2 regions of the Bradyrhizobium sp. WSM2254 genome follow, and region 1 is predicted to be linked to the other one. Evidence: riboswitches for the same ligand, from Rfam matches in the RefSeq annotation. Region 1 holds a riboswitch; the other holds the start of a gene.

The links. Region 1 has a riboswitch for ZMP and ZTP ahead of glyA (serine hydroxymethyltransferase). Riboswitches for the same ligand answer to the same signal wherever they lie in the genome.
Region 2: it holds a riboswitch for ZMP and ZTP, as region 1 does, so the genes downstream of both, purH (bifunctional phosphoribosylaminoimidazolecarboxamide formyltransferase/IMP cyclohydrolase) here and glyA (serine hydroxymethyltransferase) in region 1, are expected to answer to the same signal.

What each region holds. Positions count from the first base shown of each region.
Region 1 is NZ_AXAB01000023.1:130,646-139,688, reverse strand. Features, by position in the region: gene A3M7_RS0117785 (cystathionine gamma-synthase family protein) at 1-1,226, opposite strand, end outside; gene glyA (serine hydroxymethyltransferase) at 1,407-2,681, opposite strand; ZMP/ZTP riboswitch at 2,716-2,801, opposite strand; gene A3M7_RS0117775 (cytochrome c) at 2,998-3,447, opposite strand; gene A3M7_RS0117770 (xanthine dehydrogenase family protein molybdopterin-binding subunit) at 3,572-5,881, opposite strand; gene A3M7_RS0117765 (GNAT family N-acetyltransferase) at 6,043-6,567, opposite strand; gene A3M7_RS0117760 (DUF1127 domain-containing protein) at 6,626-7,024, opposite strand; gene A3M7_RS48595 (hypothetical protein) at 7,124-7,372, opposite strand; gene A3M7_RS0117755 (VOC family protein) at 7,389-7,787, opposite strand; gene murJ (murein biosynthesis integral membrane protein MurJ) at 7,929-9,043, opposite strand, start outside.
Region 2 is NZ_AXAB01000013.1:139,172-148,214, reverse strand. Features, by position in the region: gene A3M7_RS0110245 (RsmB/NOP family class I SAM-dependent RNA methyltransferase) at 1-177, shown strand, start outside; gene A3M7_RS0110240 (heparinase II/III family protein) at 337-2,055, shown strand; ZMP/ZTP riboswitch at 2,115-2,197, shown strand; gene purH (bifunctional phosphoribosylaminoimidazolecarboxamide formyltransferase/IMP cyclohydrolase) at 2,223-3,815, shown strand; gene A3M7_RS0110230 (MFS transporter) at 3,971-5,359, opposite strand; gene ggt (gamma-glutamyltransferase) at 5,459-7,210, shown strand; gene A3M7_RS0110220 (MFS transporter) at 7,296-8,591, shown strand; gene A3M7_RS0110215 (glutathione S-transferase family protein) at 8,688-9,043, opposite strand, start outside.

The DNA of each region.
Region 1 (9,043 bases):
CCGATCGACAGCCGGATCGTGGAATCGAGAACGCCGATTTTCTGGCGGATGTCGGCGGGAACGCCGGAATGAGTCATCGTCGCAGGCAGGCTGGCAAGCGACTCCGTGCCGCCAAGGCTCACCGCGAGCTTGAGGATTTGCAGCGCGTTGAGGAATTTGACCGCGGCTTCCTTGCCGCCGACGATGTCGAACGAGAACGTGGAGCCCGCCCCGAGGCACTGCCTTGCGAACACGCGTCCGGCCGGCGAGGCCTCCTCATGGTGACCGAGATAGTGGACTTTCGCCACCTTGTCGTGATCGCGCAGGTAGTCCGCCACGAGCCGCGCATTCGTATCGGCTTTTTCCATCCGCAGGCTCAGCGTCTCGAGCGAGCGGTTGATCATCCAGCAGGAGTGCGGATCGAGCTGGGTGCCGATGGCGCCGCGCAGCGCCTTGATGCCCTTCATGATCGCCTTCGAGCCGAGCGCGGCGCCCGCGATCAGGTCGGAGTGACCGCCGACATACTTCGTCAGCGAGTACAGCGAGAGGTCGGCGCCGTGCTCGATCGGCCGCTGAAACACCGGCCCGAGCAGCGTGTTGTCGCAGGCGATGATCGGCGTGTGTCCCTGGGCCTTTCCGATCGCATCGGCGATGCGGCGAATCATCGCGACGTCGACCAGGCCGTTGGTCGGGTTGGCCGGGGTCTCGATCAGGATCATCGAAACCCGGCCCTTGCGCATCGCCTCCTCCGAGGCCTGCTTGACCGCCGCCTCGTCGATGCCGTCGGCAAAGCCGACGGCGCCGATCGACAGGCGCGCAAGCGTGTTCGTCAGCAGGGTTTCCGTCCCGCCATAGAGCGGCTGGGAATGCAGGATGACGTCGCCGGGGCGGACGAAGGCGAGGATGGTGGTCGCGATGGCCGCCATGCCGGAGGAAAACAGCGCACAGCTCTCGGTGCGCTCATAGACCGCGAGCCTGTCCTCGACGATTTCGCTGTTGGGGTGATTGAAGCGCGAATAGACCAGGCCCGCGCCCATGCCTTCCGGCGGCTCGCGCCGGCCGGCGACGAAATCGAAGAAGTCCTGCCCGTCCTCGGCCGTCCTGAACACGAAGGTCGAGGTCAGGAACACCGGCGGCTTGATGGCGCCTTCCGACAGCTGCGGATCATAGCCATAGGTCAGCATCAGCGTTTCCGGATGCAGCATATGGTTGCCGATGTGGGTCTTCGACGGGAACGGTTTGACCATGGCCTGTCTCGCTGTTGACTAGGATCCGCGCCGCGCGTTGGAACTCCAAACATTGTGAGGCAATCGGGAGCGAGATGCGCCGGCATCCAGCAGGTCGAATCAACGCCGCGTCGGCTCGACCGAAGATAACCACTCTGACAACGATCCGTCAGGCCTTGGAAACAGAATTTGCTCCGTACACTACGCCTGGAACGACACTACGCCTGGAACGGGAAAAGCCCGGCACATCTCGACGCACTCTGACCTGAGGCGCGCGACGACCTCATCGTTTCCGTTGGCCTGCAGAGCCGCCGCAATGAACCCGCCGATACGACGCATTTCGGGTTCTCCCATGCCACGCGTGGTCGCCGCCGGTGTCCCAAGGCGAATACCACTCGGCCTGAGCGGCGGGCGCGGATCGTCCGGAATCACTTGCTTGTTTGTGGTGATGGCGATGGCATCAAGCACATCCTCGGCTGCCCGCCCGTCCAGTCCGACGGACGCGACCGTATCGACGACCATCATGTGATTGTCCGTCCCGTCCGTGACCAGCTTCATCCCGCGCTCCATCAGCGCGCCGGCAAGAACCTTCGCGTTGCGCAAAACCTGCCGCGCGTAGACCTGGAAATCCGAGGTCGCCGCCTTCTTGAGCGTGACGGCAATCCCGGCCACGACGTTCATGTGAGGTCCGCCCTGTAAACCGGGAAATACGGATGCATCGATCCGGCCGGCATTTTCTTTCCGGCATAGGATGATCCCGCCACGGGGGCCGCGCAGTGTCTTGTGGGATGTCGTCGTCATGACGTCGAAGCCGGCATCAAGCGGATTGCGCATGACATTCGCGGCAACCAAGCCGCCATAGTGGCTCACGTCAGCCATCGTGAGCGCGCCAACTTCGTCGGCAATACTCTTGAATGCCGCATAGTCCAGGTCGCGCGGATAGGAGCTGTAACCGCACAACACCATCTTCGGACGCGCTTTACGCGCAATCGCGCGCAATTCGTTGAAATCAATCGCGCCGCCGTTTGACGGGGCCGTCTTGTAGCGAACGAAGTTGAACAAACGCCCCATGTGGGACACCGGCGCGCCGTGGGTGAGATGACCGCCATGGGACAGGTCCATGGCGAGAATGGTGTCGCCGGGCTCCAACAGGCCGAGATAGACGGCCTGATTCATCGGTGATCCCGAAAGAGGCTGAACGTTGGCGTGCCCGGCACGAAAAAGCGCGCAGGCCCGCTCGCGTGCGAGGCTCTCGATTTCGTCCGTATACTGCTGGCCGCCGTAGTATCTGCGTCCCGGATATCCCTCGGAATATTTATTGGTGAAGACCGATCCGAGCAGTTCAAGCACCTCGGGGTAGGTGTAATTCTCGGACGGAATCAGTTCGACGCCGTCCTGTTGGCGGCGCTCTTCCCCCGCAAGGGCGGCGGCGATCTCTTGATCGTTGATGGACAGTTCGTTGCGAAACGACGGCATGCTCGGGCTCCTCAACACGCTGTTTTTCCAGCAGATTGGTTGCCCAGGCGATCGGCGTTGGAACCCCTCGCGCTTCACCGTGGTCGATTCCACGTTAGCTCGCCAGTCGCGCGATAGGACGAATGAGCACGGAGGCTCTTCGTAAAGTACAACCTAGCCGACCTGCGGACCTGCCGCAACTACCAGTTACCGCAGGCCGTGCTGGTTGAGGCAACGCTCGGAGCCGCATCAGCGAAGCGACATGCGGGGGCACCTTCCCCGGATATCGCTGCGCTCATCCGGTCTACGAGGTCGAGCGTGGAAAAAAGTGAGGTGGCTACTTCAACTTCAGGCGATACGTCTCGTGGCAGTCGGAGCAACGATCGTTGATTGCGGTATAGGCGGCCTTGAGGCTCGCGACGTCGGTGATCTTGCCCTTGACCTGCGCGATCGCCTTCTGCACCGGCGGGATCTTGGAGTCGAAATCGGCCTTGTTCTTCCAAACCTTCGGCGAGGCCCCATAGGTCGCGTTCACCACGTCCTGCTTTGGATTGACTTCGAAGGTCTTGGCGATCTTGGCGACGTCGGTCTCAAGGTTGGCGATCGCCTCGTCGACGGCCTTCTGGTCGTAGGGGATGTCGCCCTTGGTCATCTTCAGGATGACCGTATAGAGGCTCTTGGCCTGCGAGCGCATCAGATTGTCCTGTTGAACCGCGACCTCCTGCTGCGCCATCACGGCGCCCGCGCCCAATAGCAGGGTCGTCGCGACAATCATCGTCCGTTTCATTGTTGGTTTCTCCGACTCGCAGATGCCTTGGGATTGGACCCTCCACCCGCTTCACGGGAGTCGCGGTCCATCCATGGATAGAACCCCGCGCGGGGCGTTTATTCCCGCGCGGGAGGATTGTGGCTTACAGGCTGTGACGGCGACGGTGCTCGCTGATCGCGATCCACACCCGCTCCGGCGTTGCCGGCATGTCGATGTGGTCGATCTTGTACTCGCGCCAGAGCCCATCGACGATGGCGTTGACGACGGCCGGACAGGAACCGATCGCGCCGGCCTCGCCCGCCCCCTTCACGCCCATTGGATTGGTCTTGCAGGGGACGTTGGCGGTCTCGAACACGAAGTCCGGACCGTCCGCCGCCCGCGGCAGCGCGTAGTCCATGAAGGTCGCGGTGATCAGCTGGCCGTCGCCCGCGCCGTAGACCACCTGCTCCATCAAGGCCTGGCCGATGCCCTGCATGGCGCCGCCATGGACCTGCCCCGCCAGCAGCAGCGGGTTGAGCGTCTTGCCGAAATCGTCGACGATCACGTAGTTGACGATCTTGATGATGCCGGTCGCCGGATCGATCTCGACTTCCGCCACATGCGTGCCGTTGGGATAGGTGCCGTCGGCGCTGGCGAAGGTCGCGCTGCCGTTGAGCTTCGACGGATCGGCGCCGGGGCGCTTGGCGAGGTCGGCGAAGGAGATCGAGCGGTCGGTGCCGGCGATCCGGATCACGCCATCGGTGATCTCGAGGTCGCCCGCGCTCGCTTCCAGCGCCTGCGCTGCGAACTCCTTCAGCTTCTTGCCCAGATCGCCCGCAGCGCGCTCCACACAGACGCCGCCCGTGGGTATCGAGGCCGAACCGCCGGTGCCGAGACCCGTGGCGATCTCGTCGGTATCGCCCTGACGGACGTGGACGCGCTCCGGCGCCACGCCGAACTGCTCGGCGACGATCTGCGCATAGGCGGTCTGGTGGCCCTGCCCGCTCGACTGCGTGCCGATCAGGACGGTGACGTCGCCATTGGGATCGAGGCGGACGTTGGCCGTCTCCTCACCCATCACGCCGCAAATCTCGACATAGCTCGCAAGGCCAATGCCGCGGATCAGGCCGCTCTTCTTGGCCGCCTTGGCGCGCTTGGGAAATTCCTTCCACTCGGCGATCTCCATCGCGCGCTTCAGATGCGCGGCGAAGTCGCCGGAATCATAGACCTTCCCCGTCGCGGTCTTGTACGGCAACGCCTTCGGCTGGATGAAATTCTTGCGGCGGATCGCGTCCGGCGTCATGTCGAGCTTTCGCGCGCAGGCATCGACCAGGCGCTCGATGACATAGGCCGCCTCGGGCCGGCCCGCGCCACGATAGGCATCGACCGGCACGCTGTGGGTGAAGATGGTGCGCACCCGGCAGTGGAAGGCCTGGATGTCGTAGAGGCCCGGCAGCATGCCGGCGCCGCCGTGCGGAATGTAGGGCCCGAAGGTGGAGAGATAGGCGCCCATGTCGCCCATCAGGTCGCAATCCATCGCGAGGAACTTGCCGTCTTCAGTCAGCGCCATCTTCGCGGTGGTGACGTTGTCGCGGCCCTGCGCGTCGCCCATGAAATGCTCGGAGCGGTCGGCCGCCCATTTCACCGCCTTCTTCAGCTGCCGCGCCGCAACCGCCATCAGGGCGTATTCGCGATACGGAAACAGCTTCGTACCAAAACCGCCGCCGACGTCGGGGCAAATCACCCGCATCTTCTCGGTCGGGATGTTCAGCACGTTCTGGCAGAGGATGTCGCGCAGGCGGTGGCTGCCCTGGCTGCCGACCGTCAGCGTCAGATGGTCGCGCTTGGCGTCGTATTCGCAGACCGCCGCGCGCGTTTCCATGAAGCTTGCGACCACGCGCGGATTGACAATGGCGATCTCGGCGACCGCATGCGCCTTGGCAAAGGCGGCTTCGGTCGCCGCCTTGTCACCAATTGAAACGTCGAACAGCACGTTGCCGGGCTTGTCCGGCCAGACCTGCGGCGCGCCCTTCTTCACGGCATTGACGACGCCGGTCACCGATGGCAGCGGGCTCCATTTGACCTCGATCGCCTCGATCGCGTCGCGGGCCTGGTCGATGGTCTCGGCGACCACGAAGGCGATGGAATCGCCGACATGGCGCACTTCATCCTTCGCGAGGATCGGGTAAGGCGGGCCGGTGAAGGGATCGGTCTCGAGATTGAACAGGCACGGCAGATTGCCGAGATCCTTGACGTCGTCGGCGGTCAAGATCAACGCGACGCCGGGCAGCGTACGGGCACGGCTCGCATCGATGGTGTATTTGGCATGCGCATGCGGCGAGCGCAGCATCAAGCAGCGGAGCGCAGCCTGCGGCGCGTAATCGTCGGTATAGCGGCCCTTGCCGCGGATGAGCGCGTCATCCTCCTTGCGCAGCACGCTTTGGCCGACACCGAACTTGATGGGAGCTGCCATTTTTTCTCGTCCCGTCCTATGGTTGTTTTGCCGACATATTGCCGTGGAAAAAGTGGCAAGGCAAACGGCTTTAGCTGGCCGTTCTCTATAGAGGCCGATGATTCGAAGCCACCCTCGACGGTTCTGGCGCAACCAGGCCGCCTGGCCATGCCAGACCGGCGTTAATGGCTGAATTTCCTGACCATAAGGTACTTGTCATAGGTAGTGTCACCTATGCGAATGGCACGGGGGTCCGTGCCGTAGATTTCGAACCCGTTGCGCTTGTAGGTCTTGATTGCAGCAGTTGCCGTCAACAGGACGGCCAGATGCACCTGTTCGACGCATGCCTCGGCATGGACAAGAAGCTCTTTGATAAGCCGATCTCCGACACCTTTACCCCGACCATTCTCCTTCACATAAACCGTGAAGATGTGGCCTCTGTGTCGCGATCTTCTATCCGGCAAGACATAGAAGCCCGCGACACCGATCAAGCTGCCACATTCAAAAGCGCCAAGGATCGTACCGCTCAGCCAATGGCGATACGCCGCCACCATCGTGTCGCCGCCCTCGTCTTCTTCGGGGGAACCAAACGATTGAGGGTGCGTCTGAAGCGCCTCCGCGCGAATTTCGCGAAGAAGATCCAGATCGTCGACAGTCAGTCTCCGGATTTCCAAATTCGTCTGAGCACCGGCAGCAGGTGACGTCATGATCGCCCCTTTTTCCTTTCTAACGGCGAAGGATGGTATCGGCATGGATTGTGACCACTCACGTCCCACCACGGCCCCATAGATACAGCGCGCGATCTCTCAACGTCTCGATGGCGCGTTCAGGCGTGATGTAGTCGGCTTCGCCACGCGTCAGGCCGATATCCATCAACTCCCTGTCACTCAGGTCCTGCAATGTGACCCGTGGGCGCTGCCGCCGCTCCTGAAACGCATACCAATATCGCCTGAGCAGGCCGAGGACGCTTCGCGTCGATGCGGCTGCTGGTCCGGCAGCATCGCCGTCCGACAAAGCGTCGTCCAGCGCTGCGGCAGACGCCTTGAGACGTGCTGCCAACGCATGGTCGATCGCGTCCTTGGCTTGCGCGATGGAGAGGTTGAGGCCGCGTCCTGCGGCATCGCTCTCAATTTCGGATGATATGCTCGTCAATTGTGGTGGCATCGGATGCTCCTGCTGTTGTGCCGGCAGGGAGCGTGGCCAAACAAAAGGCCCCGTCCGATGCCGGCGGGGCCTGGTGGAAAAGATGTCGTCGTCGAATTACTAGCGCACGACTCCTTCCACGGCCCAGCCGAAGCGGGTCATGTGCGAGAAGTTGACGTTGCGCGTGCATTTAATCATGGGCGGCTCATACCATGGCAATCCTGCAAAATCAAGGGATGTGCGGCGGTCGGCTGCATCCTGGAGGCGAGTCCCTTGCTCCGGCCAATTCGTCATCCGTAAAGCGGATGCGACCAATCCCGTGAAGTTCGCCGCAACCGCCTGCCCCAAGGAAGGATGGCGGCTCATCATCCTTGCTCGATCCGGATCATCGCGATCCAAACCGGTTTTTGGCAGCGTCGCTGACTGGCGTGTAAAGACTCACGAGCGTTCCTTCCGGATCCCGAAACTGGGCCGTGCAATTTCCCCAGGGCATCATCTTCGGCTCATGCACCACCTCCACGTGATGCTTCAGCCTCGCAAATTCAGCTTCCACATCATCGACTTGGAATTCGACGATCGCGGTACGGTTGAGGGCAGGCTCCGCGCTCCCTTCCTTGAATAGGGCCACCGTCTCGACGCCACCAAAGGCGAGCGTTGCCGAAGGAGTGACGATTTCAGCGAATACCGGCGCCAGCCACTCGGCCGCTTTGCCGGTTACCTTCTCATAAAATTCGACGAGCGCCTTGATGTCTGCAGCAATCAGGCGCGTTGAAGCAAATCTCACAGTGTCGTCTCCTGTAGGTCTCCTGCCGCCCCGCGCGACGCCTGACCCGTAACGCCGTGCTGCTGACAGCATGGTGTCAGCAGAAGCATGCCGGCACTTTGCCGCGCAGCGTCACGCCACCAGGCTTATGGGTACATTCGCCTAACCGCGCACCAGCGACACCAGCCAGCTGCGGCCGAACAGGATGAGGATCGCGAGCGCGTAGACGATCGTGCCGCCGACGGCGAGCAGGGCCAGCGTCGCTTCGTCCCGGAAGGCATGCACGGAGGCAAGAGCGGCCGGGCTGAAGCGCGCAATCAGCCAGAACGCGGCGGCGAGGATCAATCCGGTCAGCAGGAATTTGCCGAGCGCCATCAGCCAGGCGCGGTCCAAAACGAGAAAGCCCCGCCGTACCGCGAAGAACAGCACCAGCAAGAGATTGGTCCAGACGCCGACGGCCGTTGCAAGCGCAAGGCCGATCTGGGCCAGCGATCCCATCAAGGCGAGCTTCAGCGCGACGTTGACGGCGATACCGGTCAGCGACGCCCGGACCGGCGTCGCGGTGTCCTTGCGCGCGTAGAACGTCGCGACCGCGCTGCGGATCAGCACGAAGGGGATCAGGCCGATGGCATAGGCCGCGAGCGTCGCGCCGGCAGCGGCGGCATCGGCCTTCGAGAACGCGCCGCGGGCGAACAGCGCGCGCATGATCGCGTCGGGCACGGTGAGAAAGGCCGCGACGAACGGCACCGAGAACAGCAGCGTGAAATCGAAGGCGCGGCGCTGCGCCTTCATCGCGCCGTCATGGTCGCTCGCCGTGATCCGCCGCGACATCTCCGGCAGCAGCACCGTGCCGATGGCAATGCCGATGACGCCGATGGGCAATTGATTGAGGCGATCGGCGTAATACAGCGCCGACAGCGCGCCCGCGGGCAGGAAGGTCGCGATGATGGTGTCGGCGAACAGCGCGACCTGAGTGCCCATCGAGCCCAGCGTTGCAGGTCCGAGCGCTTTGAAAAAGCCGCGAACGTCTTCGTCGAGCTTGAGAGGCGCAAAGCGCGGCAGGCCGCCATGGCGGGCGAGATCGCCAGCCAGCAGGAAATATTGCAGGAAGCCGGAGATGAGGACGCCCCAGGCCGCGGCATGGCCCGCGGTCGGAAACCAGACGGCAACTGCCAGCGTCATCATCATCGCGACGTTGAGGAAGATCGAGGCGGCCGCAGCGCTGGCAAAGCGCTGCATCACGTTGAGCATGCCGCCGTAGAGCGTCACCAGCGTGA
Region 2 (9,043 bases), on a different contig from region 1:
CTGGCCGCCGAGCCTGCGCTTCGCCGCCTCCCGATCGAGGCATCGGAGGTCTCGGGGCTGTCCGAGATCATCACCGCCGAGGGTGACCTGCGCACCCTGCCCAGCCATCTGCCGAACGCCGATCCCAAGCTCGGCGGGCTCGACGGATTCTTCGCCGCCCGGCTCGTTAAATCCTGATTTTGCACTGGTTTTTACAAACTCGACGTTGATTCCCGCCGTTCAAGGTGGTGTCAGACGGCCGATTTTGGGATTAATAAGGATTCGTCGGAATCCTCCTCTCCCCCTTCAAGGCAAGGCGTGTCGGTCGCTCAACGCAGACGTATCTCGACGCTGGTGATGAACCGCTTCGCGCGGAACATGCTCGCGCGCGCGAGCGGCGGTTCTGTTGCGCTGTCGCGGGTCTGGCCCGGCCGCACCGACCGCCTGATCATCGCGCCGCACGATTTGCGCACGGCGGACGCCACCCGCGCCGCCGAGATCTATGCCGGCCGTTTCGTCTTCGCCGGCAAGATCGTCAATTGCCAAGGCCGTTCGATCTTCGATCTCGAGCCGCCGTCGGAGGATTGGGAGGTTGCGCTGCTCGGCTTCGGCTGGCTGCGTCATCTGCGCGCCGCCGACACCGCGCTGACGCGCGCCAATGCGCGCGCGCTGGTCGAGGACTGGATCGCCAACCCCGCCAACAAGCGCCGCCCCGTCGCGCGACGCGCCGACGTGCTGGCGCGGCGCGTGATCTCGCTGTTGTCGCAGGCGCCCCTGGTGCTCAACGACACCGACAACAAATTCTACCGCCGCTATCTGCGCGCGCTGGCCCGCGAGATCCGCTTCCTGCGCTACACCATGGTGAACATCCCGGACGGGGTGCCGAAGCTCCAGGTGCTGATCGCGCTGTGCTACACGACGCTCTGCCTCGCCAACCAGGCGCGGCACATCCGCAGCGCCTCGAAAAAACTTTCGGACGAGTTGCAGCGGCAGATCCTGCCCGACGGCGGACACATCTCCCGCAATCCGGGCGCGCTGATCGAACTCCTGATCGACCTCTTGCCGCTGCGGCAGACCTTCGCCGCGCGCAACATCGCGCCGCCGCCGGCGCTGCTCAACGCGATCGACCGCATGATGCCGATGCTGCGCTTCTTCCGGCACGGCGACGGCAATTTCGCGCTGTTCAACGGCATGAGCGCGACGCCCTCGGACCTGCTCGCGACGCTGCTTGCCTATGACGACACCCACGGCGCGCCGATGTCGAACATGCCGCATACCGGCTTCCAGCGCCTCGATGCCGGCCAGACCACGCTGATCATCGACACCGGCCCGCCGCCGCCGGCCGGCGTCAGCCACGACGCCCATGCCGGCTGCCTGTCGTTCGAATTGTCCTCCGGCATCAGCCGCATCGTCACCAATTGCGGCATGCCGACCACGGGGCGCGACAATTGGCGGCCGTTCGCGCGCGGCACGGCGGCGCATTCGACGCTGACCTATCACGACACCTCCTCATGCCAGTTCGTGGAGATGTCGGCGATGAAGCGGCTGTTGCATGGTGCGCCTGTCACCAGCGGCCCCGTCGAGGTCGAGAGCTATCGCGAAATCGTGCAGAACGGCACGCTGCTCACGACGTCGCATGACGGCTATCTCGCCAAGTTCGGCGCGATCCATCGCCGCGTCCTGATGATCGCCAATGACGGGGCGCGCATCGACGGCGAGGACACGCTGTCGCCGCCGCAAGGCGGACGTTTCAAGGGCGCCGATGCCGATTTCGCGGTCCGCTTCCATCTGCATCCGGCGGTGAAGGCAAGCCGGCTGTCGGATGCCCGCGGCGTCATGCTGGTGCTGCCGAACCGCGACGTCTGGACCTTCGAGGCGCTCGACGACAAGGTCGATCTCGAGGACAGCGTATTCCTGGCCGGCAATGACGGCCCCCGCCGCACCGCGCAGATCGTGATCCGGCAGGATGCCCGCCAGGCGCCCTCGATCCGCTGGAGTTTTGTCCGCTCCACCGCTTCGCCCGCGGTCACCAATGCCCGCCGCAACGCCCGGCGCGAGCCGGAACTTCCGCTGTAGAAGCGCACGATTCGGCCCCATCTCATCGTTGTGAAAACGGCCGAAAGCTGCTATCGAGCGCTCGCTCGCGCGACTGGCGACCTTGGATGGAGCACCATCGGGAAGCGCGGGACTTAAGACGCCGCGCGCCTGGGCATAGACACTCCTTAAGACAGAGGATCTTGCTCATGACTGACCATCCCCGCCGCGTTACCCGCGCCCTGCTTTCCGTCTCCGACAAGACCGGCCTGATCGAATTCGCCAAGGCGCTTGCCGCCCATGACGTCGAACTGGTTTCGACCGGCGGCACCGCCAAGGCGATCGCCGCGGCCGGCCTCAAGGTGAAAGACGTCTCCGAGCTGACCGGCTTTCCTGAAATGATGGACGGCCGCGTCAAGACGCTGCATCCGAAGGTGCATGGCGGCCTGCTCGCGATCCGCGACAACAAGGAACATGCGGACGCGATGAAGGCGCACGGCATCGCGCCGATCGATCTCCTCGTCGTCAATCTGTATCCGTTCGAGGCAACCGTCGAGAAAGGCGCGGGCTTCGAGGATTGCATCGAGAACATCGACATCGGCGGCCCCGCGATGATCCGCGCCGCCGCCAAGAACCATGACGACGTCGCAGTGGTGGTCGAGGCCGAGGACTACAAGGCGGTGCTCGACGAGCTCGCCGCCAACAACGGTGCGACCACGCTGAAACTGCGCCGGCGGCTTGCTGCAAAGGCCTATGCGCGCACCGCGGCCTACGACGCTGCGATCTCGAACTGGTTCAACCGGCAGCTCGAGATCGACGCTCCCGATTTCCGCGCCTTCGGCGGCAGGCTGATCCAGTCGCTGCGCTATGGCGAGAACCCGCACCAGACCGCGGCGTTCTATGCGACCCCCGACAAGCGCCCGGGCGTCTCGACCGCGCGGCAGCTCCAGGGCAAGGAGCTCTCCTACAACAACATCAACGACACCGATGCGGCCTATGAGTGCATCGGCGAGTTCGACACCAAGCGCACCGCGGCCTGCGTCATCGTCAAGCACGCCAACCCCTGCGGCGTCGCTGAAGGCTCCGACCTCGTCAGCGCCTATCGCAAGGCGCTCGCCTGCGATTCCACCTCGGCGTTCGGCGGCATCATCGCGATGAACCGCGCGCTCGACGCCGACACCGCGCGCGAGATCACGAAGATCTTCACCGAGGTGATCATCGCGCCCGACGCCAGCGAGGAAGCCATCGCCATCATCGGCGCGCGCAAGAATTTGCGCCTGCTGCTCGCAGGCAGCCTGCCCGATCCGCGCGCGCCGGGCCTGACCGCGAAGACGGTCGCCGGCGGCCTCCTGGTGCAGAGCCGCGACAACGCCGTGGTCGACGACATGACGTTCAAGGTCGTGACCAAGCGTGCGCCTGATGAAGCCGAGATGCGCGACCTCAAGTTTGCGTTCCGCGTCGCCAAGCACGTCAAGTCCAACACCATCATCTACGCCAAGGATCTCGCCACCGTCGGCATCGGCGCGGGCCAGATGAGCCGGGTCGATTCAGCCCGCATCGCGGCGCGCAAGGCGCAGGATGCGGCGGCTGAGCTGAAGCTCGCCGAGCCGCTCACCAAGGGCTCGGTGGTGGCATCGGACGCGTTCTTCCCGTTCGCCGACGGCATGCTCGCCTGCATCGAAGCCGGCGCCACCGCCGTGGTGCAGCCCGGCGGCTCCATGCGCGACGACGAGGTGATCAAGGCCGCCGACGACAACGGCATCGCCATGGTGTTCACGGGCACGCGGCACTTCAGGCACTGAGCACCAAACTCTCCACGGGTCGTCCCGGCCTAGTGCGCAATTGCGCACGGGGGCCGGGACCCATAACCCCAGGGAGTAGTTTGGTCCGCGGTACTAGCCGCGTCGCGCCAACGATAGATCACGCGGTATGGGTCCCGGCCTTCGCCGGGACGACGTTACTTTTCCCGCACCCGCATCAACAGCCCCAGTCCCGCGACGAAGAACACCACCAGCACGGCCATGCCGGCCTTCTGGCTCGCCGTCGCCGCGGTGATGATGCCGATCAACAGCGGGCCGATGAAGGACGTCACTTTCCCGGTCAGCGCGAACAGGCCGAAATACTGCGCGATGCGATCCTTTGGTGCGAGGCGGATCAGGAGCGTGCGCGAGGCGGCCTGAAGTGGTCCGCCGGCAGCGCCGATTAGGCAGCCCAGCACGAGATAGGCGCGCTCCGCGGCGCTCGAGAACAGGGGCGCGCCCGGCTGGGGGGCTGCGACCTTGACGAACAGCACGCTGTCCTTGTCGACCAGAAGGATCGCCGCCACCGACAGCAGCAGGATCAGCAAGCTGCCGGCAATGACGCGCTTCGGCCCGAGTCGATCGTCGAGCTTGCCGCCAAGCCATGCGCCAAGGGCGCCGGCAATCGCGAGCATGATGCCGAAAGTGCCGATCTGGATCGTGTGCCAGCCGAAGGTGCCCGCGGCATAGATGCCGCCGAAGGCGAACAGCGACACCAGGCCGTCGGTGTAGATCATGTTGGCGAGCAGGAACGCTGCGAGCGATTTCTGCTGCGGCAAACTCCTGATCGATTGCTTCAGCTCCGACAGGCCTTCGCGCAGCGCCTCGCGCACCGGGCGCTTCGCCGGATAGTCCGGCGTGAACAGGAACATCGGCGTCACGAAGATGATGAACCACAACCCGGTCAGCGGTCCGGCGGCGCGATCTCCCTGATGACTGGCGGGATCAAGCCCGAACAGCGGCGTGAGACCGAGCAGCGTGCGTCCGGTCCCGGGATTCGCCGCGAGCAAGCCGAGCACGATGATCAGGCTGACGATGCCGCCGATGTAACCCGTGGCCCAGCCGGTGCCGGAGAGCCGGCCGATCCGCTCCGGCGGCACCAGGGTCGGCATCATAGCGTTGTTGAAGAGGGTGGCGAATTCCGCGCCGACGCTGGCGAGCGCGACCGCGGTGAGGAGGGGCGGAATGACCGAGGGATCGCCGGGCTTGCCGATCCACAGCGTGCAGGACGCCAGCACCAGCAGCGCGCCGAACCCCGCGATCCATGGCTTCCTGCGGCCCGAGGCATCTGCGATGGCCCCCAACACAGGCGACATCAGCGCGATGGCGAGGCCCGCAGCCGCCATCGCAAAGCCCCACAACGATTGGCCGGTGGCAGGATCTGGCGCAATGCTGGTGGCGAAATAAGGCGCGAACACGAAGGTCGTGATCAGCGTGAAATAAGGCTGCGCGGCCCAGTCGAAAAAGATCCAGCTGACGACGGCGGCGCGCGGCGGATAGGTCCGCTGGGCGCTGGCCATGCGCGCATCCGAGGCGATCGTCGTCATCACGCAGTCCTCATCACGAACAGTTTTGCCTGTCTTGGGGCAACCGTATAGCATTGCAGCGGTAGGTGTGAACCGTCCCGCGGACCCGGCGGAAATTTGATGATGTCGTCATTTTCGACACGGCGGACATTTTTGGCCTTCCTTGCCGCTCTGGCGCTTGGAGTGGCGTCTGCGACCGCGCAGGATGCGCGGCGCGCCTATGTCCCGCCCGCGCTCGACACTGTGCATGCCGTTGCAGCCGAGCACGGCATGGTGGTGGCGCAGGAAAAGATATCGGCGCAGGTCGGCGCCGATATCCTGCGACGCGGCGGCAATGCCGTCGATGCCGCGGTCGCGACCGGCTTTGCGATGGCCGTGACCTATCCACGCGCCGGCAATATCGGCGGCGGCGGCTTCATGGTGATCCATTCCGCTGAGCGCAACGAGGACATCGCGATCGACTATCGCGAGACCGCGCCGGCAGCGACCACGCCGCAGATCTTCCTCGGTCCCGACGGCAAGCCCGACACCGCGAAGTCGCGCGATTCCGCACTCGGCATCGGCGTGCCCGGCACTGTCGCGGGCCTCGCGCTGGCGCTGGAGAAATACGGCTCGGGCCGGTTCACGCTGGCGCAATTGCTCGAGCCCGCGATCGCGCTCGCCCGCGACGGATTCATCGTCAGCGACGATATCGCCGATAGCCTGCCGGGTTGGCACCGGCGCCTCGTGCGCTGGCCTTCTTCGGCCAGGATTTTTTCGCGGCCTGATGGCACCTCACTCGGTGAAGGGGATCGACTGATACAGAGTGATCTCGCCGAGACGCTCTCGACCATCGCCGCGCAGGGTCCGCGCGGCTTTTATGAGGGCCCGGTTGCGGAAAAGCTCGCCAAGGCCCTGTCCGACGCCGGGGGCATCATGACGGCTGCCGACCTGAAGGCCTATCAGGCAATCGTCCGCGCGCCGGTGCGCGGCACCTATCGCGGCTACGACATCGTGTCGATGCCGCTGCCTTCCTCCGGTGGCGTGGTGCTGGTGGAGACGCTCAACATCCTCGAAGGCTTTCAGCTCGCGGAGCTGAAGCAGGGCTCGCCGGGCTCGCTGCATCTCCTGATCGAGGCCATGAAGCGCGCCTATGCGGACCGCGCGCGCTATCTCGGCGATCCGGCCTTCGTCAACGCACCGATCGAGACCCTCACGGCAAAGGACTACGCCGCCAAGCTGCGCACCGGCATCTCCGCCGATCGCGCCACGCCGTCGAAGGAGCTCGTGTCTGCCGCCACCTCACCCCGCGAGGGCAGCAACACCACGCATTTCTCCGTCGTGGACGGCCGCGGCAACGCCGTCAGCAACACTTACACGCTGAACTTCAGCTATGGCGTCGGCCTCGTCGCTGATGGCACCGGCGTGCTGCTCAACAACGAGCTCGATGATTTCACCGCGGCGGTCGGCGCCTCCAACGCCTATGGCCTCGTCGGCTTCGAGGCTAATTTGCCAGGTCCCGGCAAGCGGCCGCTCTCCTCGATGTCGCCGACCATCGTGCTGAAGGACGGCAAGCCTGTGCTGGTGACGGGCTCGCCCGGCGGCAGCCGGATCATCTCCACCGTGCTCCAGGTGATCGTGAATGTGCTCGATTACAAAATGGATGTGGCCGCCGCCGTTGCCGCACCGCGGCTGCACCATCAATGGCTGCCGGACGAGGTGCGCATCGAGCGAGGTTTTCCGGAGGATGTCCTGTTCGCGCTGAAGGCGATGGACCATCTCATCGTCGAGCCGATGGGACAGACCTCCGCCAATTCGATCGCGGTGACACCGAACGGTCCCCTCGGCGCACCTGATCCGCGCACGCGCGGCGCGGAAGCAGCGGGCCAGTAACTCGTCCGCTGCATGGGCGCCGGCTTGCGCCCGCTGCCACGCGTGCTACCACCGCGCAGCTTCAGAAACTGCCGGGGAAACGCACATGACCACAGCCGATCCGAACCAGCGCATCGAACGCGCCGAGATCGAGGATACCAGCCTTCTCGCCTTCTATCGCGACATGAACGCGCCCGAGCGCCGGACGTTCTGGGCCTGCGCGGCGGGCTGGGCGCTCGACGGCATGGACTTCATGATCTATCCGCTGGTGATCGGCACCATCATCGCGCTGTGGAAGGTCGACGCGGCCTCGGCAGGTCTCGCCGGCACGGTGACGCTGCTGGCCTCTGCCATCGGCGGCTGGCTTGGCGGCTACCTCTCCGACCATATCGGACGGGTCAGGACGCTCCAGATCACCATCATCTGGTTCTCGTTCTTCTCGCTGGTCTGCGCCGTCGTGCAGAATTTCGACCAGCTCCTGATTGCACGCGCCGTGCTCGGCCTCGGCTTCGGCGGCGAGTGGGCGGCGGGCGCCGTGCTGATGGGCGAGGCGATCCGGCCGCAATATCGCGGGCGCGCCGTCGGCTCGGTGCAATCGGGCTGGGCGGTCGGCTGGGGTCTCGCCGTGCTGTCGCAGGCGATCCTGTTCTCGGTCTTGCCGGCCGAGTCGGCATGGCGCTGGATGTTCGTGATCGGCGCGCTGCCGGCGCTGCTGGTGTTCTACATCCGCCGCTCCGTCACCGAGCCCGAGATCGCGGCTGAAGCCCGCGCCAAGCAGGCCGCGAGCGGCGATCGTCCGGCGCTCTGGGAAATCTTCTCCGGCCCGATCCTGAAGACCACGATCCTGGCCTCGCTGATGGCGACGGGCTGCCAGGGCGGCTATTACGCCGTCACCTTCTGGGTGCCGCAGTTCCTGACCAAGGAGCGGCACCTGTCGATCGTCGGTTCGACCGGCTATCTCTCGACGCTGATCATCGGCTCCTTCATCGGCTACCTCGTCGGCGCATGGCTCGCGGACCGGATCGGACGGCGCAATCTGTTCCTGATCTTCTCGCTCGGGGCCATGGCGGTGGTGCTGCTTTACACGCAGCTGCCGCTGACCAACGAGATCCTGTGGGTACTCGGCTTCCCGCTGGGCTTCTTTGCCTCGGGCTATTTCTCAGGGATCGGCGCGTTCCTGACCGAGCTCTATCCGACGCGGCTGCGCGGCTCCGGCCAGGGCTTTTGCTACAATTTCGGCCGCGGCATCGGCGCGCTGTTTCCGTTCCTCGTCGGCGCGCTGTCGGCAACGACGTCGCTCGCGAACGCAATCGCGATGTTTGCTGTGGTGGCCTACGCGCTGTTCTTCATCGCCGCCTTCGCGCTGCCGGAGACGCGCGGTCGCGTGCTGCACGCGGACTAGGGGAAGGCTGTCATTCCGGGGCACGCGAAGCGTGAACCCGGAATCTCGAGATTCCGGGTCTGGTGCTTCGCACCATCCCGGAATGACAGAAACTAACTACCGCCCGACCTGGTACGGCCCGCCTTTTTCCAGCGCTCTGGCGTAGGCCGGCCGCGCATGGATGCGCTCCAGGAACGCCATCGCCTTGGGATGGCCCTGCTCCAGCCCGCCGCGCGCTTGCGCGGCTTCGAGCGGGAAGCTCATCTGGATGTCGGCTGCGGTGAACTCGTTGCCGGCGAACCACTCGCTCTTGGCCAGCTCGCCTTCCCAGTAATCCATGTGCTGCTTGAGCTGCGGATTGACCAGCGCGGTGAGCGCCTGGTTCGAGACCTTGCGCACCAGCGGACGAAGCAGGGCCGGCGCACGCTTCGGCATCAGCGTGAACAGCAGCTTGAGCAGCAGCGGCTGCATCG